3 regions of the Bradyrhizobium genosp. SA-4 str. CB756 genome follow, and region 2 is predicted to be linked to each of the others. Evidence: riboswitches for the same ligand, from Rfam matches in the RefSeq annotation. Region 2 holds a riboswitch; each other region holds the start of a gene.
The links. Region 2 has a riboswitch for cobalamin ahead of BRAGE_RS55960 (TonB-dependent receptor). Riboswitches for the same ligand answer to the same signal wherever they lie in the genome.
Positions count from the first base shown of each region.

Region 1: another riboswitch for cobalamin. It lies ahead of metE (5-methyltetrahydropteroyltriglutamate--homocysteine S-methyltransferase); the one in region 2 lies ahead of BRAGE_RS55960 (TonB-dependent receptor).
Region 3: another riboswitch for cobalamin. It lies ahead of BRAGE_RS0123275 (TonB-dependent receptor); the one in region 2 lies ahead of BRAGE_RS55960 (TonB-dependent receptor).

Region 1 covers NZ_KI421499.1:5,916,184-5,923,964, forward strand. Annotated here, with positions in the region: gene BRAGE_RS0128740 (hemerythrin domain-containing protein) at 1-226, shown strand, start outside; gene metE (5-methyltetrahydropteroyltriglutamate--homocysteine S-methyltransferase) at 1,401-3,746, opposite strand; cobalamin riboswitch at 3,848-4,049, opposite strand; gene BRAGE_RS0128750 (nodulate formation efficiency C protein) at 4,989-5,771, shown strand; gene BRAGE_RS0128755 (thermonuclease family protein) at 7,536-7,781, shown strand, end outside.
Region 2 covers NZ_KI421499.1:4,536,658-4,544,438, reverse strand. Annotated here, with positions in the region: gene BRAGE_RS0122275 (energy-coupling factor ABC transporter permease) at 1-416, shown strand, start outside; gene cobF (precorrin-6A synthase (deacetylating)) at 459-1,208, shown strand; gene cobT (nicotinate-nucleotide--dimethylbenzimidazole phosphoribosyltransferase) at 1,219-2,277, shown strand; gene BRAGE_RS0122260 (histidine phosphatase family protein) at 2,352-2,924, opposite strand; cobalamin riboswitch at 2,997-3,198, shown strand; gene BRAGE_RS55960 (TonB-dependent receptor) at 3,315-5,672, shown strand; gene BRAGE_RS0122250 (PepSY-associated TM helix domain-containing protein) at 5,685-7,115, shown strand; gene BRAGE_RS0122245 (Bug family tripartite tricarboxylate transporter substrate binding protein) at 7,140-7,781, opposite strand, start outside.
Region 3 covers NZ_KI421499.1:4,746,577-4,754,357, forward strand. Annotated here, with positions in the region: gene BRAGE_RS0123235 (DUF1214 domain-containing protein) at 1-194, shown strand, start outside; gene BRAGE_RS0123240 (DUF1254 domain-containing protein) at 191-775, shown strand; gene BRAGE_RS54735 (hypothetical protein) at 966-1,214, shown strand; gene BRAGE_RS49135 (class I SAM-dependent methyltransferase) at 1,349-1,999, opposite strand; gene BRAGE_RS0123255 (SDR family NAD(P)-dependent oxidoreductase) at 2,063-2,911, opposite strand; gene BRAGE_RS0123260 (AraC family transcriptional regulator) at 3,034-4,050, opposite strand; gene BRAGE_RS0123265 (oxidoreductase) at 4,059-4,889, opposite strand; gene BRAGE_RS0123270 (DUF2147 domain-containing protein) at 5,077-5,547, opposite strand; cobalamin riboswitch at 5,786-5,993, shown strand; gene BRAGE_RS0123275 (TonB-dependent receptor) at 6,120-7,781, shown strand, end outside.

The DNA.
Region 1 (7,781 bases), 1.4 Mb from region 2:
GATGTGGGAAGAACAAGATTTCTTTCCGGCCGCACTGAAGGCTCTCTCGGCACAGGAATGGACCGAAATCGCTTCCGCCGTCACCGATGATGGAGATCCCCTGTTCAGCGAGACAGCGGCAGCCACTTCGGATGCGCTAAGAGCGCATATTCTGCAATTGGAGCAAGAAGCTGAGGCCGAACGGAGCTCGGTCGCAATTTCGTCCGCCAAGGCTGGCAACCCGTGACACGGCTCCGAGACGTAGGGGCCGTATTGATCAGCGCCGTCTTACAGCAGGAATTAGACCTCATGCTCATCCTGTCGAATGAAAATGGGGGTGTTCGCGGGCATGTAGGCTGCCGCACCGCCAAAATGGCTTTCTGCGCACGATGATCGCTTCCGGTGCCAACGGCATGGCCGAGCCTTCCTGAGCTCTGGTTCCGGCACGTTCCACAATGTGATGTCGCAGGTCCGGCTGTTGCGCAGTGACGCGAAACGGATGCCTCTGATGTCCGCCGCCGTACAACGACGGACGATTGCCGCCGCGCGGGTGGGGCGAAGCACTCCCACCTCTTTCCCAGCCTGGCACGCTCTGAATGATCCGACCGCGGCCGATTCGACCCACAGCACCCCAATTGCCGGGCACTGCTCGCGCGGGCACGTTTAGCACGAACTGCAAGGCGCTGGACGACGTCCTCACTCTGCGCCGAGCCGTGTCGGATCGGAGATCGCCATGATTCAACTGGCCTGTGCTGAGGGCAGGACTACGCTCACGGCTGAGGAGCACCCTATCGGCACCAGTGCCATCTTCAAGCTCGTGACATCCTCCGCGTGGTCCGCTCATAAACTCTCAAACAGAGGCCCAAGACGAAACCCGACCAATGGGTGGAATCGGTCGACCAAGGACTGCCTTAAGCAGGGGTCAAATCAAATCAACCGCTCATGCATTGTCTACGCTTGCAAGATCCTTGGAGCCGGGTTTTTCGTATCGTCGCGCCGAGCATAAGGTTTCCAGGCTGGAAAGCGCACCGAGTTTGCGGCTCGTGCCCTGCGGTGACGCCCGGCATCACCGTCCTCGTCGCGTCGTAATCGTTGCCGACGTGCTCTTGACCGACAAACCTTGGTGTAAGTTTATAAACCTCAGGCTAACGGTCGCATACCACGGCATAATTGAGCTACGCTGAGCTTGTGCTTCAACTGAGCTCAGATTTTCGGCGAATGTCCTTGCCGTGATCGAACCGGCGGTTGTCCTCTCTCCGCCGATGGAAGTCCGCGCGATGCGTCAGCGTCGCTCCTCCCGGACTTTCGCCCGGCCCGCTCAGCGGGGCCGGGCTTTTTTTTATTCCCAAGGCTCCATCGATCATCTACAGCGCAAATGACCGCAACAGATCCGCTTTGTCGGGAAGAGACCCAAGCCCGGATCAATGGCCTCGCGGATCGGATGCAGCGCGCAGTTGGCGGGCGGCAGCGACCATGTTCGCTAGTGCCGGCCGCACTTCCTCCCATTTGCGCGTCTTCAGGCCGCAGTCCGGATTGACCCAGAGCTGCGAATCCTGCAGCCGGGTCCGAGCCAATACCATCAGTTCCTTCATTTCGCCCGCCTCGGGAACGCGTGGGGAGTGGATGTCGTACACGCCCGGTCCGATCTGATTTGGATATTCGTAGTTCCTGAACGCGTCGAGTAGTTCCATTTTCGAGCGCGACGTCTCGATCGAGATGACATCTGCGTCCATTGCAGCGATCGCACCGATGATGTCGTTGAACTCCGAGTAGCACATATGTGTATGAATTTGCGTTTCATCGGCGACGCCCGATGAGCAGATGCTGAAGCAATCCACGGCCCAGTCGAGATAGGCCGTCCACTCAGATCGACGCAACGGCATTCCTTCGCGCAGTGCGGCTTCGTCGATCTGGATCATTGTCGCACCAGCATTCTCGAGATCGCGGACTTCGTCTCGGATCGCGAGCGCAATCTGGCGACAGACCTCGCTTCTGGGAATATCATCGCGAACAAAGGACCAGTTCAAAATCGTCACCGGTCCGGTCAACATGGCCTTCATCGGCTTCCTCGTTAGTGATTGCGCGTAGCGCCACCAGTCCACGGTGATAGGCTTCGGCCGCACCACATCGCCAAACAGGATCGGTGGCCTGACGCAACGCGAGCCGTACGACTGCACCCATCCGTTCCTGGTAAATGCGAAGCCGGCGAGGTGCTCGCCGAAGTACTGCACCATGTCATTGCGCTCGAACTCGCCGTGCACGAGGACGTCGAGACCGATGTCCTCCTGCCAACGTACGGCGCGCGCAGTCTCCTCCTTGAGGAACCTGTCGTATTGCTCGTCACTTATCGCGCCTCGCGCATGCGCCGCACGGGCATTCCGGACCTCTGTGGTCTGCGGAAACGATCCGATGGTCGTGGTAGGAAAAGCCGGTAGTCCGAAACGATTGCTTTGGATCTCGGCACGACGGGCAAATGGGCTCCCGCGTCGACGCATGGTCTGATCGATCGCTTTCATCCGGACAGCGACATTGGCATCACGGATTTTCGGCGAAGTCCGGCGAACAGTCGCGGCACATTCCGACTCGGCAAGAGCTGGCGCAACATTCTGGTCGCCTGCGAGTGCCCGCGCCAGGATCGCAAGCTCCCGCATCTTCTGGACCGCAAAAGCGAGCCAGCTCTTGACGTCGGAAACGAGCCCGGTTTCAAGTTCAACATCGACCGGCACATGAAGCAGCGAGCAGGATGGGGCAATCTGTACACGGTCCTTGCCGAGCTTCGCAATCGCGGGTTCGAGCCGCTGGCGCAGCGACGACAAATTCGACCGCCATACATTCCGGCCGTCGACGACACCGAGCGACATGACGAGATCACTTCGGCCGCCAGCGATGATCTGGTCCAACAACTGTGGCGCTCGAACTAGGTCGAGGTGTAGTCCGGCAACTGGCAGGCTCAACGCGGTATTCAGATTGTCCCCGAGGTCGCCGAAATAGCTGGCAACTAAGATCTTGATGGCCGGCACCTCCTTGGCGAGCCGATCATAGGCATGTCGCAAAGACTGCCGCGCCCTCTCATCCAGATCAAGAACCAGGCAGGGCTCGTCGAACTGAACCCAATTTGCCCCACGTTTGGCCAATTCCTGCAGAACCTCGATATAGGCCGGTAACAGTTCATCCAGTAGTGAGAGTGGCTGGAACGCAGGATCGGGACTCTTGCCGAGCTTTAGGAATGTGACCGGCCCGATCAGGACAGGGCGGGTCTGAAAGCCAAGGGCCTTGGCTTCCTCATACTCCTCGATCGGCTTGCGAGAGCATAGCCTGAAAGTCTGCCCTCTGTGAAACTCGGGCACCATGTAGTGGTAGTTGGTATCGAACCACTTGGTCATCTCCTGAGCGGGTGCGCCAAATCCGCGCGGTCCGCGACCGCAACTCGCATCCTGATCGTCGCATTGTGACCCCCGGGCCATGGCGAAGTACGTCTTCAGCGAAACGGATTCGGCGTTCGAAGCGTAAATCTCTGGGATGGCGCCAACCATGACACTTGTGTCGAGCACCTGATCATACAGCGAGAAATCGTTCGATGGAATGACGGTGACGCCGATAGATTTCTGACGAGCCCAGTTTGCGGCACGCAGGCCAGCTGCGTCCTCGAGCAACTGCAGTTCGCTGCGTTTTCCCGCCCAGTAGCTTTCAAGAGCGAGTTTGAGCTCGCGCCTTGGACCGATGCGTGGCGTTCCAAGCGTGGCAACCGGAAGGGAGAGAAGAGACATAAGTTAACCCCATGTTGGGGGCAAAGGCCGTGGCGGACGCAGGCAGGGGAAGTCGCGCGGTGCGACGGCTGCTTGGCGCACCACCGGGACACCCCGCCCGTGGACGAATAATTGTCGGGGCAGGTCTCCTGGCTCGCGGGTCATCGCTTCTGTCCGGCCTTCCCGAAGCCGCGCAGGCTTCAGTGACATCGTTGGACAGCGGCTTGCCGCTCACAGTTGCGGGGGCAGCGCCGGCATTGTCACCGGCTTCCCTCTTAGCTCCGGATCAAGTGGGACCGGAGAACCTCGACGATTTGGATTATCGGCAAGACAAGTCTTCCGTCAACCTCTCAGATTATGTCGCAAGCTGGTGCTGCAGCATCCGCTACGCGAATGACCGCGCATCCTTATCGCTGAGTCGATGTAGATGCGCTCTGCAGTCAGCGATATTGTGATGACCATCGCAGCTGCCCTCTGGCCGCACGCCAGTTCGGTGGAAGGGATAAAAGCGGCTTCCGCGGTCGGGACTTCTGCCTGGAGCAGAACGCATTTGATGCGTGTCCCAGGCTTCCCAGCAGGTTTTTCGAGCGCGTCCGCCATCCAGCCGCCCTCTCGACCAGCTGGATCCGTGCTGCACAGGCCTAAGACACGTGGCAAAGTCAGCAACATACCTGACCGGCACGTTGATTTGCAGTGCCAGCCAGACTCCAAATGCTCGGCGCGAGTGCCGGATGTCGCGAAAGAAGCGCCAAACGCGCTCTGGCCTCTCGGCCGCGAGTACCCAGAGGCATGCCAGAGGACGAAAGCTGACACTCCGGTAACGATAGTGAGCCAAACAGTTCTGTGGCGGCAAACGTGCTCCCAATTCTCATCAGGAACTTGGTCGAGGCGTTCAGCTGCGCCCACCGAACATTCGGCGCGTGACGAGGGTGCATAAGCCGCGCTGAACGGAAACATCGAGACGCCCGCACGTCGGAAAGCCGACAAAGAGGGCATAGAAGCGGTGCGAATTGCCGTCTATTAACCTGGCACGAGGAATGCAAGTCTTCGGCATGCCCAGTCTCCTCCTGCTGGGCATGTCTAGCACAGCAACTTGAGGCTGTCGCCGGCAACGAAGTTAGCGGCGCGTGATAGAGCGCCTGCTCGCACGGGACACCATCGGTCCCCCGTCGCGTCGTCGCTAACTTCTTGCGCTCGCGCATAACAGGCTGAAGTTGCCCGCTCTGCAATGACGTGTGGATGAAACCAGATAGGCCAACAGTCATGAGAAAAGTGTCTGGAAGACGCGCGTTATTGTTTTGTCTCGGTCGATCCCTGATCTGTCTAGCCGGGCTGGCTGCGACTGGCGACCGTGCTCGCGCTATCGAGAGCCCCCATATCGAAAGATTCAAGTCAACGTGGCGAGCGCAAGACGGTGAGACAATAGAACAAATTATCTCCAACGTCTCGAAAGTTGCACGGTTCGTCCCTCGAATGTGGGGCGTCGCTGAACTTGACGGAAACGACTATGTTTTCGTTTCGTGGACCAGGCACGCGGATGATGTATTAGACGAACAGCACGTTATCACCTGGAGGATCGCACTCGACGGCACGTTTCAACTTGCGTCGACCTATGCAAAGCCGATCGAATTGGGCTGGCACGCCCTGGCGCTCGGGTTGATCGCCAGTGAAGTCAAGGATGGCGAAAGGGACGCAAATCTTCGCTTTCTGCATGATCCGAGCAACTTCAACTTCGTGACGACCACGCAGGGCCCGCTCGGCGATCTCCTGCGGCAGGGCCGCTGCACTATCGTTGAGCCTGTTGGAGTGGACTACTTGCCGAAGCAGAAGGACAAGCCGACCGAAAAAGGTGATCTGTGGCGCGTTTTGCTTTTAGTGAACTGTAATATCCCAGGGCCCCGTTTTTACACCCATAACGGGGTCATCACTTTCGAGAAGAGCGAAGGGCAAGATTGGGAGCCGCAATCCTCCTTTGCCAAGCGTATCGCCGCCTTTCCTCCTGGCTCCTGGTTCGCTCGGATGGAGCCCAAGGAACGGGAAGAGTAAGAAGGGGCGAAAGCCCTCCGTTTAATGGTCGCGCGGAGCAAAGATCGCGCCGCAGCTCCTTTACCGCCGACCGCCTCAGAGTAACTGCAAGACATATCAGCGCTAAAGTGTCGGTGCTTACGCCTTCGCAACCGTCGCGAGCCTTTCCCGCAGCCTTTAGCCCGTCAGGCAAAAATCGGGCAGCACGATTACTCGAGGCTTTCCGCGACAGTCGAGCTCAGAGGCGCATACCAGTTGGCGAGATTTTGCTCCCAGCGCACCCGACGCAGTGAGAGAACACCGATCTGCGAGGGAACCAGCTCTCCATGCCACTCTTCAAGGGACCGGGCTTGGAGATGCCTCGGGCCCTGATCCGGCGTGCAGGCCGCGCATCGCGCGATTGACTGGTGAGCATGCCGACGCCGAGCCGGCACGATCAAGCGCTGCGACAAACCCATTAAGAGGGTAATGGGGCAGTGTCGGCATACCCTCGAACATCGGCCGTTTCCGACTGGCCCCGGCGACGAGCCCCGGAGCCGTGCGCGAGGCATCGAGGAACGACTGATTCGGCGCTAAATTTCCTCGCGCGCATTCGTTTGCGCGTCATAGATCCGGACTTGAAGCATGGGAAAACGCTTCTTTAGTTCTGCTCCGCCTGCCCTGGCGCCGTCTTTGGTTGCGAATTCAGCTCTGAGTCGGCCATCCACTTCAAGTGCGTAAGAAGAGACCGGCAATTCCCGTGGAGCTGCAGCCATTTGATTCCCATTGTGTAGTGAGGTCGTTGAGAACGATTGTAGCTTGAGTCGGCTAAACCGCACCAGAGCGGCCTGCCCGAGTGCCGCGATGGGGCAGCCATGATGCGGATTGACGCCTCGTACCGAATGGCATCAGGATGGTGCTCGCGATCGTCCGAACACGCGGGCGGCATACCCCTCGTGCGGTGCGTATACGACGAAGCCACGCAGGTTGCCGTTCCACATCTTCTGGCGCAAACGCACGCCCTCGTGCCGGGCTTGCCGGGTCAATCTTCACCTGTGATCGCGGTGAAGCGCACTACGACAGAGCGGCCGCCAGTCGCGCCGCCCACAACAATCGGGCTCTTCTACGAACGGGGCGGCGGCACCACGAAGATTATGGCGCACCGCAGAGGTGCGAAAGGCCACAATGCGATTGGCATTCACGCGTGGCTCTCCAAAAGATGGCTCGCGGATTGGCGGTTTGAGCAAACGATACCGATTCATTTACGCAGCGAGTCTTGAGCTGAACTCCGCGGCGCCTTTGTCCAGATCTCAGAGGAAGCGAGACCAGATTTCTTTCGAAAATCAATCTCGTCCTGACAAGAACTTACAGCGAAATGTCATCGCCCTCGCTGAAACCGTCGGCAGCCTTCTGTCTGCCGATGCGGGTTGCCACAAGCATAGCCAGGTTGCTCCTCCCCGCCTGACTTCCACTCGACGTCAAGATTCATACGCGACTTCATCTTGAAGTGCGTGAGAAAACAGCGTTCGAGGCTTGGCTTTCTCTCGCATACCAAGTCCGCCGCCGAGCGATGGAGATCTCCTCCTCAGGTCGAGAGGGTGCAGTACCCGCCCCGTGAGAAAGACCGACGAGGCTAAGGATACCGCGACACGCACACCGGAAGAAATCGCTTGAACCTCACGCAGCGTCAGGTCGTAGCTTGGAAATGAAGCTCACGCTTTCATAGATCAAGCGTCGAAAGATGCGGCCGAATAATGGACAAGCATTTAAGCAGCCGAATGCGGCGGCGCCGGATCGTGCGTGAACATGAACCAAGAGCGAGAGGTTTTTGTCGGGATGAAACACCGCGTAATGATGGTCGCATTGTTCGCTATCATCGCATCTCCGGTCTGCGCGGCGAAGCTCCGCGGTCCTCCGCGCATCCTCGACGGCAATACGATCGAGATCGAGCGATCCAAGCTTCGGCTCTCAGGCATCGAAGCTCCCGAAACTGACCAGATTTGCCTCGACGCCCACGGTCGGAAATGGGCTTGCGGCCTAGCTGCTCGCGAC
Region 2 (7,781 bases):
CGGCTCTTGGCCTTGCGTTCGGCCTCTTGCTCCAGGGCGTGTTCTTCGAGCCCGCCGACCTGCCGCAATACGGCATGAACGTCACCACGCTGCTGGTGCCGCTGTTCGGGATCCAGGCGATCGCCGCACGGATCATCTCGCGCAACACCGCCTATGTCGACCTCAGGTATCGCCAGGCGCTGGCGCTCTCGACGACCTACCAGGCCGGCGTGATCGCCTGGGTGGCGTTCTGGGCGCTCTATGGCTCCGGCTTTGCGATGAGCAACCTCGCCAACATCGCGACCTTCGCGGCCTCCTATGCGCTCGTCATCGTGATCGAGCCGCTCGCCGATCTCGCCGTGCTGGCGCTGGCGAAGTCGCTGCGCGGTGTCACCGCGCCCGGCCTCGTCACTCCGCGCCTGCACAACGCGGCCTAAGAGATCAAGGGGCGGCCGTCATGGCCGCCCCTCGCGCTCGCGATGCTCACGCTCTCCCTGATAGGCATCGGTTGCGGCGATCCCGATCAGCTCACGCGCGCTGCGATCACTGCCATCAACGCCGCCGATCTCATCCTGATCCCGCGCAAGGGCACCGCAAAGTCCGATCTCGCCGATCTCAGGCGCACGATCTGCGCCGATGTGCTCACGAGCGACAGGACGCGCATTGCCGAGTTCGATCTTCCCGTGCGCGATGCGGATGAAGCCGATTACCGCAAGGGCGTGCACGATTGGCATGATGCGGTCGCCGCGACGTGGTCGCAGACGATCGCAGATCATCTTGGCGGTGAGGGCAAGATTGCGCTGCTGATCTGGGGCGATCCCTCGCTCTACGATTCCTCGCTGCGCATCGCGCGCCGGCTCAAGCCCTTGCCCAAGATCGAGGTCGTACCGGGCATCACCTCGATCCAGGCGCTGTGCGCGGCGCATGCATTGCCGCTCAACGAGATCGGCGAGCCTTTCCTTGTGACCACGGGACGCCGCCTGCGCGAAGGCGGCTGGCCACAAGGCGTCGATACCGTGGTGGTGATGCTCGACGGCGGCACCGCGTTCCAGTCGCTCGATCCGGCGGGGCTTCACATCTATTGGGGCGCCTATCTCGGCATGCAAGATCAGATCATCCACTCAGGCGCGCTGGCCGAGGTTGGTCCGCGCATCGTCGCCGCGCGGCAGGAAGCGCGCGAGCGGCATGGCTGGATCATGGACAGCTACATTCTCAAGCGCGGGCGTTAAGCGAGGCAGCATGTTACCCGAATGTGTCTACCAAAAGTGCCCCGAGATCTCCGCGGCCCATCGCGAAGCGGCGATTGCGCGTCAGGCGCAACTGACGAAACCGACCGGCGCGCTCGGTCGGCTCGAGCAGCTCGCGATCGAGCTTGCGGGCCTGCAAGCGACTGAGCAGCCGCGCGCCGCCCGCGTGCCCGTCATCGTTTTTGCCGGCGATCACGGCATCGTCGCGCAGGGCGTGTCGGCCTATCCGCAAGCCGTGACCATCGCGATGATGGCGAATTTTGCCTCCGGCGGCGCGGCGATCTCGGTGCTGGCGCGTGAACTGGGTTCGACCCTGGAAGTGGTCGACGCGGGCACGCTGGCGCAGGAGGAGATGGCGGGCGTCGTCACCGACAAGCCGCGCAGCGGCACGCGCGATTTCAGCACCGAGGCTGCGCTCACGCCTGCCGAGCTGGCCTTCGCATTCGAAACCGGCCAGCGCGCGGTGGCACGCGCGGAGGCCACCAACCCCGATCTCCTGATCTTCGGCGAGATGGGCATCGGCAACACCACTGCGTCCGCGGCGATCGCCGCGAGCCTGCTCGGCGTCGGCGCCGACGAGATCGCGGGCAGCGGCACCGGTATCGATGCCGCCGGCCGCGCGCACAAGGCGCGCGTGATTGACGCCGCGATCGCACGCCATGGCGTTGCGGGCGCAGCGCCCGAAAAAATCCTGTGCGCCGTCGGCGGCCTCGAGATCGCGGCGATCTCAGGCGCGATCATCGCGGCTGCGCAGCGCCGCATTCCCGTATTGATCGACGGCTTCATCGTATCAGTCGCCGCACTTGCGGCAGCGCGGCTCAACCCGTCATGCCAGCCGTTCCTGTTGCCGTCGCATCAGTCGGCGGAGCAGGGGCATCGGCTGGTGCTGCGTGCATTGAACGTGCAGCCGCTGATCAGCCTCGATCTCCGGCTCGGCGAGGGATCAGGCGCCGCCATCGCGCTGCCACTGGTGCGGTCGGCCTGCGCGCTCCACAACGGCATGGCGACGTTCGCGCAGGCCAATGTGCCGGATCGGCCTAAAGCGCGATGAGATCATCGCGCTTTAGGTTGTTGTTTCAGCATGATCTTTTCGGAAAACCGCTGCGCACTTTTCCGGATCATGCTTTAGCTGATCCGCTGGTTGACGGAGACGACGCGCCAGCCGGTCGTGAGCCGGTCGATCCGGGTCAGCGACAGCGGATCGATGACGAAGCGCAAGGCTGCCTGAGGCGTGAGGGCGAGCGCGATGCAGAGCGCGGCGCGGATGGTGCCGGAATGGACGACGAGCGCGGCTGGGCCCGAGCCAATCCGTGACAGGCCGAGCCGGACGCGCGCGACCTGATCCTCAAAGCTCTCGCCGCCCGGCGGCTTTCCACGCGCTGGATCGCTCCAGAACTTCGCATAGGCCTCGCCGCCGGTCGCTGCGAGCTCGTCATGCCGATGGCCGGTCCAGTCGCCAAAATCCTGCTCGGTGAATTCGCTCACCAGCGTCGGCTCCAGCCCCAGCGCCCGCGCGGTCTCGACCGTGCGCCGCGCCGGGCTGGCATAGCTCGCAGCATCCCGCGGCAGGCGCTGCCGCAGCGCCTCGAGTTGCGCGCGATCGCGGAGATCGGCCGGCGCGTCGGCCGCATGGATCGTGCCTTTGACGCCGTCGACGGGCGCATGCCGTATCAGCCAGAGGAAGGTCTCGCCTTCCATGCTCATCTCCAAGGAAATTGGGCGCTGTGGCAATAACGCCGCAGCTTGCACATTGACTCTGTCTTGGTCGTAATCCTAGATGCCTCTGACGGTTTCCCCGAGAGGGGATGAAAAGGGAATGCGGTGCGGGGACCTTGTCCCCAATGCCGTAGCTGCCCCCGCAACTGTAAGCGGTGAATCCTTCGTCAGAAGCCACTGGGTCCTCGGTCCCGGGAAGGCGACGAAGTGGTCACGACCCGCGAGCCAGGAGACCTGCCGTCAGCCGTGGTCACACGCGAAGATGTCGGTCGGGGAGTACAGACATTCGGCTTCATCGTACGGCTGAAAGCCTGATGATGGGACCTTGGTTCGCGGTGACGTGCCACTGACGTCACACCGAGGTCCAGGACCGTGTCTTCCATCCATATTGTACGACCGCGTCGTTTCCTGCTCGCCTCCGCCGCGCTCACGTCGCTTGCGGCCGCGGATGTGCCTGCCGCGCTGGCGCAGCAGGCCCGCGAACCCCTGCCGCCCGTTGAAGTCTCCCCCGCCCAATCCCGCAAGCAGGCCAAGCCGGCCGGCCGGGACGCGCAGAGCCCACGCCGCGCAACAGCGCGCAGGCCGGCGGCCGCATCGGCGGCGGCCAAGCCCGCCGTGCCGGCCGCAGCAGCGCAGACGCCACTCAACACCAATGTGGTGGCCGAGAGCGCTTCGCGACTCGGCCTGACCGTGCAGGAGACGCCCGCGACCGTCGAGGTCATCTCGGCGAAAACAATGCAGGAGCAGGGCTATCGCACCGTGTCGGAGGTGGCCCAGGGCGCCGTCGGTGTCACCTCCGGCGACAATCCGGCCGAGCCCGCGGCGTTCTCCATGCGTGGCTTCACCAACAGCCAGATCAACATGCTCTACAACGGCATCAAGATCGGTCCGCAGAACATGACCTCGCGGATCACTGATACGGCCAATCTCGCAGCCGTGGAATTTTTGAAAGGGCCGGCCTCGCTGATGTCCGGCGAAGGTGCCGCAGGTGGCGCAATCAACCTGGTCACGAAGCTGCCGCACACCGGGCCGATCCGGAATGAGGCTGACTTCTTTTGGGATTCGCTCAACTCGTTCGGCGTCCACTACGGCTCGGGCGGCAGCACCAACGTGCAGGGGCTCGACTACCGCTTCGATATCAGCCGCTCTTCGCTCAACGGCTTTGCCGACGATACCAACACCAAAACGTTCGATGTGTCGGGCCAGCTCAACTATCGCATCTCCGACAGCCTCAAGGTCTGGGGCGCGATCGAGTATCGCGAAGACCGCGGCAAGGCCTATTGGGGCGCGCCGCTGGTGCCGATCGCCTTCAGCGGCTCGCACGCAACGAGCGGCATCGTCTCGGGCAATTACGTCTCCAACTACAACGGAACCAATCTCGGCGCGGTCACCATCGACGACCGCACCTTCAACACCAACTACAACGTCCTCGACAATCGCAACGTCGCCCAGGAAGTGTGGCTGCGCGGAGGTTTCGAGCTGAAGCTCGCGCCCGACCTGACACTGAGGAGCCAGGCCTATGGCTACGGCGCCGAGCGCACCTGGTTCAACAATGAGGTCGAGGCATTCAACTCCGTCTCGAACCTCGTCAATCGCGAGCGCTTTTACGTCGCGCACAGCCAGCGTTTGGTCGGCAACATCACCGATCTGATCTGGGACACGAACATCGCTGGCTTCGATAACCGCCTGGTCACGACACTGTCGTCAAGCTATCTGGATTTTGTCAGGCCTGGTGCTGCGAACTTTCCGGGCGACTCGGTTTCGCTGGTCGATCCCGCCCGCGGCTATTACGGCCTGCTCACGATCCAGCAGCAGACCGCGCGCATCGACAACGAGGCGCTGTCATTCGAGGACCGGCTGAAGCTGACGCGCAGCTTTGCGCTGGTCGGCGGCCTCCGCGTCGAGCACATTGGACTCGATCGCAACTCGACCGACGTCAACGGCCTGGTGAAGGCAGGTTTCCCGTTCACCAAGGACTGGGTCCCGACGACAGGCCGCATCGGCTACACATGGGAGGCCGTACCCGGCCTGACCTTCTTCAGCCAGTACGCCACCGGCGCCGATGTCTCCGCCAACAACATCTTCCTGCTTGGTCCGACCCAGAATCTGGATCTGACGACCGCGCGCACCTACGAGACCGGCGTCAAGCACCTGTTCTGGGACAACAGGGCGGAGTGGTCATTCTCGGCCTACGACATCCTGCGCAAGAACGTCTATGCGGCAGCCGGCGGCCAGACGCTCAACATTGCGGGACGGCAGGAATCGAAGGGCGTCGAGCTTGCAGCCGCGGTGCGCCCGATCGAGCCGCTGCGTCTGTGGGGCAATATTGCCTATGTCGATGCGCGCTATGCCGACTACAATTTTGCCGGGGGGTCGTTCTCCGGCAACACGCCGCCGAACGTGCCGCGCATCGTCGCCAATGCCGGCGCGTCGTACCGGTTCTTCACGCCCTGGCCAGTGGAGCTCGGCATCACCGGCCGTCACGTCGGCGACCGCTACAACACCGACGCCAATGTCGTGACGATGAAGGCCTATACCGTCGCCGACGTCTACGCCTTCGTCGACATCCCGAAGACGGTGTTCAATGCGGTCGACCAGGCCCGCCTGACCTTCCGCGTACGCAACATCGCCGACAAGCGCTATGCGATCTGGGGCGATCCGTTCTATCCCGACCAGATCCTCCTGGGCGCGCCGCGCACCTATGAGCTCTCGGCCGCGTTCAAATGGTAGGGCGCTGACCACATGATGAGCGCGATCGTCCTGCTGCATCGCTGGCTCGGGGTCGCGTCCTGCCTGCTGTTCGCGATGTGGTTCGCGAGCGGGATCGTGATGCACTTCGTTCCGTTTCCGTCACTGACGGAAGCGGAGCGGTTTGCCGGATTGGCACCGGTCGATCGTGCGGAGGTGAGGATCACGGTCGCCGAAGCGGTGACGGCAAGCAAGCTACCGGATGCGACGCGCGCGCGGCTGATCCAGCGGGGCGATGGGCCGGTCTACATCGTGTCAGGGCGATCGCAGCTCGGCGCGGTCCACGCCTCCGATGGACGGGACGCAAGTGTGACGTCGGCCGACATTGCACTGGCCATTGCGCGGGCGCACGCCGTGCGGCGAGGGCTTGATCCCGCGCCGGCCGCGATCCTCGCACGCGCGGACTATGACCAATGGAGCGTTCCAAACGGCTTTGACCGCCATCGGCCCTTGTTTCGCATGGCCCTCGGCGATGCCGCCGGGACGGAGATCTATATCTCGTCACGCACCGGCGAAGTCGTCCTCGACACGACCCGAAGCGAGCGTGGCTGGAATTGGGTCGGCAGCGTCTTGCACTGGATTTATCCGACGGTGCTGAGGCGCAATTGGGCGCTGTGGGACCGCGTGGTCTGGACGCTGTCGCTGCTGGCCTCGATCGCGGCCTTGCTCGGTGCGGTGCTCGGGATCGTGCGGATCAGGATGCGAGGACGGGCGATCTCGACGCCGTATCGGGGCTGGCACGCCCTGCATCACCTCATCGGCCTCGCAGCAACGCTGTTCGTGCTGACCTGGATTTTCAGCGGCTGGCTGTCCATGGATCACGGCCGGCTGTTCTCGCGCGGGCAGTTGACGCCGGCCGAAGCGCGTGTGGCGGCTGCCGCGCCGGACTGGACGGCTTCATCGCGCGACCAGCTGCGGTCAGCGTCACCGGTCCGCGAAGTCGAATGGTTCGCGTTCGGCGGCAATCTCTATCGGCGCGACCGGCCTGCTCTGGGGTCCCAGACGTTGGTCAGGGCAGGGGATACGTCTCGTGCTGAACAAGCAGGTGTCTTGAGTGTCCGCGACATTCAGGAATTGACAGCGCGCCTTGCCGCGAACTGCGGCATGCCGTCCGTTCTCGCTGAGCCTGACGACTATCCCGCGCAGTCCGTCGTTCCCGGAGCGCCCGTCTACCGCGCCCGATGCGGCGAGGTCTGGTTCGATATCGACGGCGCCGACGGCAGCGTGCTGCAAAGGCTGGATGCCTCGCGGCGGGCCTATCGCTGGTTCTACAGCGCGCTGCACACGCTCGATTTTCCGGTCCTGATGGCGCATCCGCGTCTGCGCGACATCCTGATTGTCGGGCTCTGCGCGCTCGGGCTCGTATTCTCCGTGACCGGCATCGTCATCGGCTGGCGCCGTCTGCGGTCGACCTTCACGGCTTGAACGCGGATGAGCCTGGTCTGACCCTCACATCGGCTCGATGCCGATCTTCTTGATGATGCCGGCCCATTTCGTGGTCTCGGCGGTCATGAAATTGGTCAGGCCTTGGGGGTCCATCACCAGCGGCTCGGCGCCCTGCTCGACGAAGAGGGCGCGCACCTTCGGATCGTTCACGGCTTCGACCATCGCTTTATAGAGCTTGCCGACGATGGCCTTGTCGGTATTCGCCGGCGCGAGCAGCGCGAGCCAGGCGGCGCTCTCGTAATCCTTCAGGCCAGCCTCGGCCGCGGTCGGCACATCCGGCAGCGCGGTCATGCGCTTGTCGCTGGCAACCGCGAGCGGGCGCGCATCGCCGCTCTTGATCAGGCCGAGGACGTTGGGCAGGAGCTGGAAGCCGAGCGGGACTTGCCCTGCGATGAAGTCCGGCGTGTACGCGGCGATGTTGCGGTAGGGAACGTGGGTGATCTCGGTGCCGGTGAGCTGCTCGAAATAGGCCGCCGACAGATGCTGCGACGAGCCGACACCGACCGTCCCGTAGTTCAGCTCGCGCGGATGCGCCTTGGCGTAGTCGATCAGTTCACGCAGCGATTTCGGCGGCAGCCTCGAATTGATCACGATGACATTCGGCATCGTCGCGAACAGACCGATCGGGGCGAGATCCTTCTGCGG
Region 3 (7,781 bases), 210 kb from region 2:
AGATCGTGCGGTCGTCCGACGGCTCGTTCGAGATCCGCATCGCCTCGCGCTCGCGCGCCGGCAACTGGCTGCCGACCGGCGGCATTGAGCGCTACGCATTGATGCTGCGCCTCTACGACACGCCGGTCGGCGTTGCCACCCGCACCCAGCGCGATGCGCCGATGCCCACCATCAAGACGGTGGGCTGCTCATGATCCGCCTCTTGTTCACGATCGTCGCGGGCGTGGTGCTGGGCCTCGTGGTCCATCTCGTCAGCGTGCTGGCGCTGCCGCGGATCGCGACGCAGGACGCCTATTCGCGGCTGACGCCGATGACCAAGCTCAACGGCGTCACCCAGCTTCCCCTCGCCGATCCGCAGACCTCGCCGATGCCGTTCATGGACCCGGCGTTTGCGATCGCGATCTGCCGCTATGACCTCGCGGGCGGCCCGCTCAAGCTGACGGTGCCGGTGAGCCAGGCCTATACGTCGGTGTCGTTCTACACCCGCAACGAGATCGCCTATTACGCCATCAACGACCGCTCGGCGGGCAAGAAGGTGATCGAGCTCGACCTGATGACCGAAGCGCAGCACAACGAGCTGCCCGAGGACGAAGAGGTCACCGCCGCCGACCGCCTGATCATCGACTCTCCCAGCACCACCGGCCTGATCGTGATGAAGGCGCTCGCCGCCGAGCCCGGCCTGATGCCGCAGGCGCAGGCCTCGCTCCAGACCGCAACCTGCGCGCCGCAGACCGAGCCGCCGGCCAAGGCCGAGGCGCCGCGCGGACGGCGCTGACGCGCGGCTGTTTCGGCCAGCTCAAAACAGAGTCCAAAAACAACCCCATGCACAGTAGAAGGCCGCTTTCCGGCCCATGCCCTGTGCTTGCGGCGAAGCCGTTGACGTTTCGGTGCAAAACATCGGTTCGGCGCAACAGCTGAGGAACAGTCGCCTGCCTCCGCAGTTTCCTCAACTGGAGGAAACACCGATGAAAACAGCAACCCTTGCTTTAGCGATGGTCCTGGCCTGCTCGACCGGCTATGCCTCGGCCCACAGCGCCAAACGCCATCATCATCACGGCTGGTTCAACTCAATGAACATGATGCACGGTCCCGGAAGGACGGCTGCACGTACCGACCCGAACGGGACGGCGGGCGGGCCGACGAGCGTCAGCGGCACCGGCTCGTCGAAGTTCGGAGGACAGATCCCGGGAGCCAGTGGCGCAGCCCGACAGTAAGTCCGCTGAGCTGACGCCTCAAAACTGAAAGGGCAGCGCCTTTCGGTGAGTTTGACACGTCGGGCAAAACACGGGCATAATGGCATCATCGAGAGTTCGTCACACCCGCACGGAGCAATCCGCTGCGGGTGTTTTCATTTGGGAGCACGGAGCGATCTCCAGGACGTAACGTCCCGAGCTTGCTCGTCGACGTCGCCCCCGCCCCGGAGGCGCGGACGCCGCCGGATGCGATAAACGGATGCCGGCGGAAGATTGAGCGCGGTCCGGCCGACCAGGCTCGCCTTCAGCCCGAGACGGTCAAGAATGGGCCGCGGCACCGGGCAGCGAGGTCCGTAGGTGAACTGATAGAGCGTGCTGCCCTCCTGCATGTGGCGGAAGACTCCCGTCAGGATCGCGATCACCTTGCGCGGCGACATCGACAGAAGCGGTAGGCCGCTGACGGCGGCAGAGGCCGGTGCCACGAACGGCTCGTATTGGGCGAGCTGGCGCGCATCCATCCAGAGCACACGCGCTCTTGGGAAGCGCTCCTGCAACAGGCGGACGAAATCCGAACCATATTCGATCAGCAGCAGGTCGCGCTCCGCGACGCCGCGCCGGAGCAGCGCCTTGGTGAAGATACCGGTGCCAGGCCCCAGCTCGATCACCGGCCCGGTCCCCGGCATGATCTCCTGCGTCATCAGGCGCGCCAGTGACTGGCCTGATGGCGCGATGGCGGAGACCTGCCAGGGATTGGACAGGTACGAGCGGAAGAACTGGAAGAAGTCTGCAACTGCGGTAGCGTTCATTGCGATCCTCTGTTTCCCGCTCGCAAGGAGCAGACGGGCCTGTCGAGAAAAGGGCTGGTGCGACTAAGATGCGATGTTGTGTTCTCTCGCCTCGCCCTGAGCAGCGTTGGAGAGGGATTCCCACGCTTCCCACGTCGCGAGGCGATCGGCATAGGCAGAGCGGGCGCGCGGCAGACCTTCGGTGCCGACGAAGAACCGCAATGGCGGATTCTCGGCGTCGACGATCTTCAGGATCGCATCGGCCGTCGCCTCCGGTTCGCCAAAAGCAAGCTTGGCGCCGGCGGCAAATACCTCCGCCCGCGTGTTGCTGTAGGCATTGATGACGGGCGAAATCCTGAGCGAGGCCGTGCTGGCGAACCCCGTCGCATAGGCGCCAGGCTCGAGCAGCGTGACTTTCAACCCGAGGTCCTTGACCTCCTGGGCCAGACTTTCATGGAGAGCTTCGATGGCGAATTTCGAGGCGTTGTAGAACCCGGTGATGGGCCCGGCGACGATGCCCGCAACACTCGACACGCCAATGATGTGGCCGCCGCCCTGCCGTCGCAGCAAGGGAAGCGCGGCCTGGATGACGCGCAGCGTGCCGAAGAAATTCGTGTCGAACTCGGCGCGGACATCGGCCTCGAGCGCCTCTTCGATCGCCCCGACCAGCGCGTAGCCTGCGTTGTTGAGCACGACGTCCAGCCGTCCGAAATGCGCGTGAGCCCGGCTCACGGCATTCTGCACCGCGTGGGCATTGGTCACGTCCAGGGCCATCGGCAGCACGGCATCGCCGTAAGCTTCCGAGAGATCAGCCACGTCAGCCAGGATGCGGGCGGTGGCAGCCACCTTGTCGCCGCGCTTGAGCGCAGCCTCCGCCCAGATGCGACCAAAGCCGCGGGATGCCCCGGTGATGAACCAGACTTTGCCAGACATGCGATATCCTCGATGGATTGAGTTGGACTTACTCGGCAAGTCCTATCCTCGCTGGCCTCGATCGACAGTGACGAGGTGCGCCAACGAAGTTGCCGCAGGCGCCAAAAAGGGCGCAGCAACCGTCAGTGAATCTTGTTGCCATGCAGCTCGCGCCAGCGGCTCGGCGTCACGCCTTCCCAGTAGCGGAAAGCGCGATAGAAGGAGCTTGCGTCCTGATAGCCCAGGAGGCATGCGACCTCGTCGATGTCGGCGGTGGGATCCGACAGGAGTTGCCGCCCGAGCTCCTGACGCGCCTCGACGAGAAGCTCGCGGAAGCTCGCACCTTCGTCGGTGATGCGGCGCTGAAGGGTTCGCTCGCTCAAGCCGAGATCGCGCGCCACGTCGGACAATTCGGGCCGCCCGCTCGCAAGGCTCCGCTTCAGGACGACCTTGACCTGCTCCCTGACGGAGCTGCGCGCTTCCAGCTCGCCCAGGGCGGACGCCAATGCCGGCGTCAGGATTTCGAGGAGTTCCTTGTTGTGCCCGGGAAACGGACGATCGAGGTCTGCGGATTTCAGGACCAGCAGGTTTCGTGCCGCGCCATAGCGGATCTGGCATTCGAAATATTTCTGGTGGACGTCGCTCTTGGGACGAGGACGAACCAGCTCCACCCGCTTCGGCGTCAGGTGCTGTCCGGTCCCACGACGTCCGAGCTCGACCAGCGAGGCAAAGGTCACGTCGGTCGAAATCGCGGGCTCCGGATCAGTTGCATACGGCCACTCCACCGCGACAACGCACTCGTCCTCGCCTTCCCTGACCTGCAGCTGCTCGGGCGAGCACAGCCGCTTGAAGCGCGCAATGCGGAGCAATCCGTCGCGATAATCCCTCGCATAGAACGCAGCGAGGCTCGACGGCGGATGCACCGCCGTCTCGACGCTCTGGACCAGCATCAAGCCGAGCCCCGGCTCCGGCTTCAGCTCCTCCAGCGCTCTCCAGAGCGCAAAATATTGCACTGTGGTGACCTGCCCCTGCTCGTTCAGGTGCAAGGTCGCCGGCAGTTTCGCCTGCCGCAACAGCACGGCCGGCGGCACGCCGATATGTTCAACGGCCTGCCAAAAGGCTCGGGGGACCTTGCATCTGTCTGCCGCTGTACCACTCATGAACAATCCTAGCGCATCTGGCTCATGATCACGCGGTCGAACAGGCGGTCGCCGAACCATTCGCGAATCTTGATCATGGGCAAGGCATATTTACCCGCAACGTAGCGGGTGCGCGGCTTTGGCTCCTTCACGGCCCTGGACACGACGCCGGCGATGACGCTTGGATTGGTGCCGCGTCCCTGTCCATAAGCCGCACGGGTCGATTTCGCGACGGCCTGCGTCAGCTTGGCGTAAGGACCTCCACCCGATCGTTTGAGCAGGCCATTGGCAACCACATCGCCAAATCCCGTCTCGATCAGGCCGGGCTCGACGACGACGACCTTGATGCCGAACGGAGCCAGTTCAAGTCGCAGGCAATCGGACCAGCCTTCCAGCGCATGCTTGGTCGCATGGTACCAGGCACCCAGGAGGGTGTAGATCTTGCCGCCCATCGAGGTGATGTTGACGATCGTGCCTGCGCGCTTTTCGCGCATCTTCGGCAAGAGAAGCTGCGTCAGGCGAGCGGCGCCGAACAGGTTCACCTCGAACTGGTAACGCGCTTCGTCGATGCCGACCTCCTCGACGGGACCGTAGAGGCCGAAGCCGGCGTTGTTGACGAGCACATCGACGCCATCCACCTCGCGCAGGATGGCATCGACCGTCGCCTGGATGTCGGACTCGCTCGAAATGTCCATTCTCAGGGACCTCGCCCCGAGCTCGACGAGATCATCCATCTTGTCGACGTGCCGCGCGGCGACGAAGACCTGGAATCCGTCCTTGATAAGACGCCTTGCGATTTCCTTGCCCATGCCGGAGGACGCTCCGGTGACGAGCGCCGTTCTCTTCGACTTGTCGAACATTTCAACCTCTCTTCGTTCCTGTCTTATCCTGCGGCCTCCGTGGCAGGAATTGACTGACCAAGCGCGCCAATAGACTTGCATAACACGCCAATCCTGACGACCGATTTGGGCCGCTGTATTCCCAAGAAAAAGCGCGGTACCAGCGACCGCGCTTTGGCAAGACAGTTCGGGCCTGGCGGAAATCCGTTCAGCCGCGAGCGCGGTGGAATGTGCGGGTTTGTCCCATCGCGGGCAGCCCGAGATAGCCTCGGAGGTGCATCTTGCCGTCCTTGACGGTGGCCTTGCAGTTGTAGGTGCGGCCGGACGAGGCGTCATAGATCGTGCCGCCGCCCCACTCGCCATCCTCCCAGCGCAAGCCGGCGATGAAGACAATGTTCTTCAGCGACCGCGCACGCAGCGCGGGATCGGGGTTCTTGGCGTCCTTCTTGAAGGTCACGTTGTCCGCCTCCACGATCTCGTTGCCGTAGAGCATGCGCGCCTGGAATTCCGTTCCGCTCCTGAACATGTCGAGCTTCACCGTGCCGTCGTCCGCCTCCCATGTCCCGACGATCGCATCGGGGACTGGCACCTCGCCGTGCGCCATCGAAATCTGTCCGATGTTCACGGCTGCCATCAGCAGGAAGATGGCGGATCGACGGGAGTGAAGCGACGTTTGCATGGTGCGTTCCTTGGTTTGCGGTTGGGCGAGCGATCGAAGCGCTCGCAGGTCTCGCAAATGTCTCTAGATTTCGGGAACAGCGTTTGCAGCGGCAGAAGGCGCCAGCGGAATTGCGCCGCGCGCCAATCGATGCCGGCGCGAATTTGGATGGTCGGGCAAAACAGCCACACATGGCCATTATCGAAGGTCGGGCCAATCGACGGGTCCCCTTCGGATATTGACGGCTTCATCGCCAGCTGCCAGTTTCATGATCGGTAGTGTCCGCAAGGACTATTCAAGGGAATGCGGTGCGTCCGTCTCGACGGACAATTCCGCGGCTGCCCCCGCAACTGTAGGCGGATAGCCGACGACCAAACGAACCACTGGAGCCCCGTTCGGGCCTCTGGGAAGGCGGTCGAAGGCGATGACCCGCGAGCCAGGAAACCTGCTGCCAGCCATGAGTCACGCGCGAACGCATTGGGCGGGGTGCCCCGATGTCGGACAAGTAGCCGCTGCATCTGCCGCCTGGGGCGAAGGTAGATGACTAAGGCAACCGCGGTGACAGTTTATTTGCGTCGCCGCAGAGCGTTGTCGTGCAAACTCTTCATTCTCGTGCCGGCGTTGCGCCAGGCTATTCACGTGTTTTCCTGATCTCCCTGCTCTCTTCCGTGTCGCTGTCGGCGGCTGCGATCGCGCAGAGCGTGGACCGTGACAAGCCGCCCGTGGAGATCGGTCCAGTGACTGTCTCCCCGTCCACACCGAGGACGGCGCCTGCAATCAGCCCGGGCAACCAAAAGCCTCGGACCGCCCGCCGGGCCACGGGGCGAAGACCGACAGCACCGATCGCTGCAAGGCCCACCAACCCGCCCGCCGGCGACACGACACCGTTGAACACCGCCGCCGTCGCCGGGGTCTCCTCTCGCCTCGGCATTTCGGCCCGGGAGACGCCGGCGACCGTCGAGGTCATCAGCCAGCAGACCATGCAGGACCTGGGCATCCGGACCACCACCGACGTCGCAAAGGCGGCAGTCGGCGTGACTGGCGGCGATGCGCCCGGGGCACCAGCGATCTTCTCGATGCGCGGCTTTTCCGGCGATCAGCTCAACACCCTCTACAACGGCATTCCGATCGGGCCGTCGACCATGACCGGCCGTCCCATGGATGTCGCGGGCCTGCAGCAGGTCGAGATCATCAAGGGACCGGACTCGCTGGTGGCAGGTCTTGGCGCAACCGGCGGCGCCGTCAACTACGTGACCAAAGCGCCGCATACCGGTCCGATCGTCAACGAAGCCTTCACCTCCTACGATTCCTTCAACGGCTATCGCGCCGGTTATGGTTCGGGCGGCTCTACGCTGATCGATGGCCTCGACTACCGCTTCGACATCAGCCATTTCAACGACAAGAGCTTCATCGAGGACAGCTACTCCAGGCTCAGCAATGTCTCGGGCCAGCTGAATTATCGCGTCAACGATAGCCTGAAGGTCTGGGGCGCAGCCGAATACAGGCAGGACAAGGACCGCTTCTACTGGGGCACGCCGATCGTACCGGCGAACGGGCCGGGCATCGTGCCGACGAATGGCATCGTCTCGGGGGTCTGGAGCAACTATTACCTCGGCGGCGGCACGCCAGTCCCGCCGACGATCGACGCGCGTACGCTGACCACGAGTTACAACGTGCTCGACAATCACAGCGGCGCCAGTGAGCTCTGGCTGCGCAGCGGCTTCCAATGGGACATCACCAACAGCATCTCGCTGCGCAGCCAAGTCTACGGCTATGACGCGCACCGGCACTGGTTCAACAACGAGATCTCGTCGTTCGACCAGACTGTCGGCAACTTCGCCGGCGCGCAGAGCATCTATCGCGAGCGCCTGGCGCTGGATCACGCGCAGCGGCTCTACGGCAACATCACCGACCTCACCGTCAATTCCAGCATTGGCGGAATGGACAACCGCTTCGTCGCGACCGTGGCGGCGAGCAACAACCAGTTCAACGTCTCGCAGGACACGCTGTTCTTCAACGACTACGTCGACCTGCTCAATCCCGACCGCGGGCCCTACGGCCCTCGCAGCGACGAGAAGATCTACACCCGCGTCAACACCGCCTCGTTGTCGTTCGAGGACCGGCTCAAGCTGACCTCGACCTTCGCGTTGATCGGCGGCATCCGGTTCGAGGACATCAAGCTGGACCGGACCCGCTTCTTCCCCGACGGCACGCTGGAGTCCGCGAAGGGGTATCCCTTCTCGACGACGTTCAAT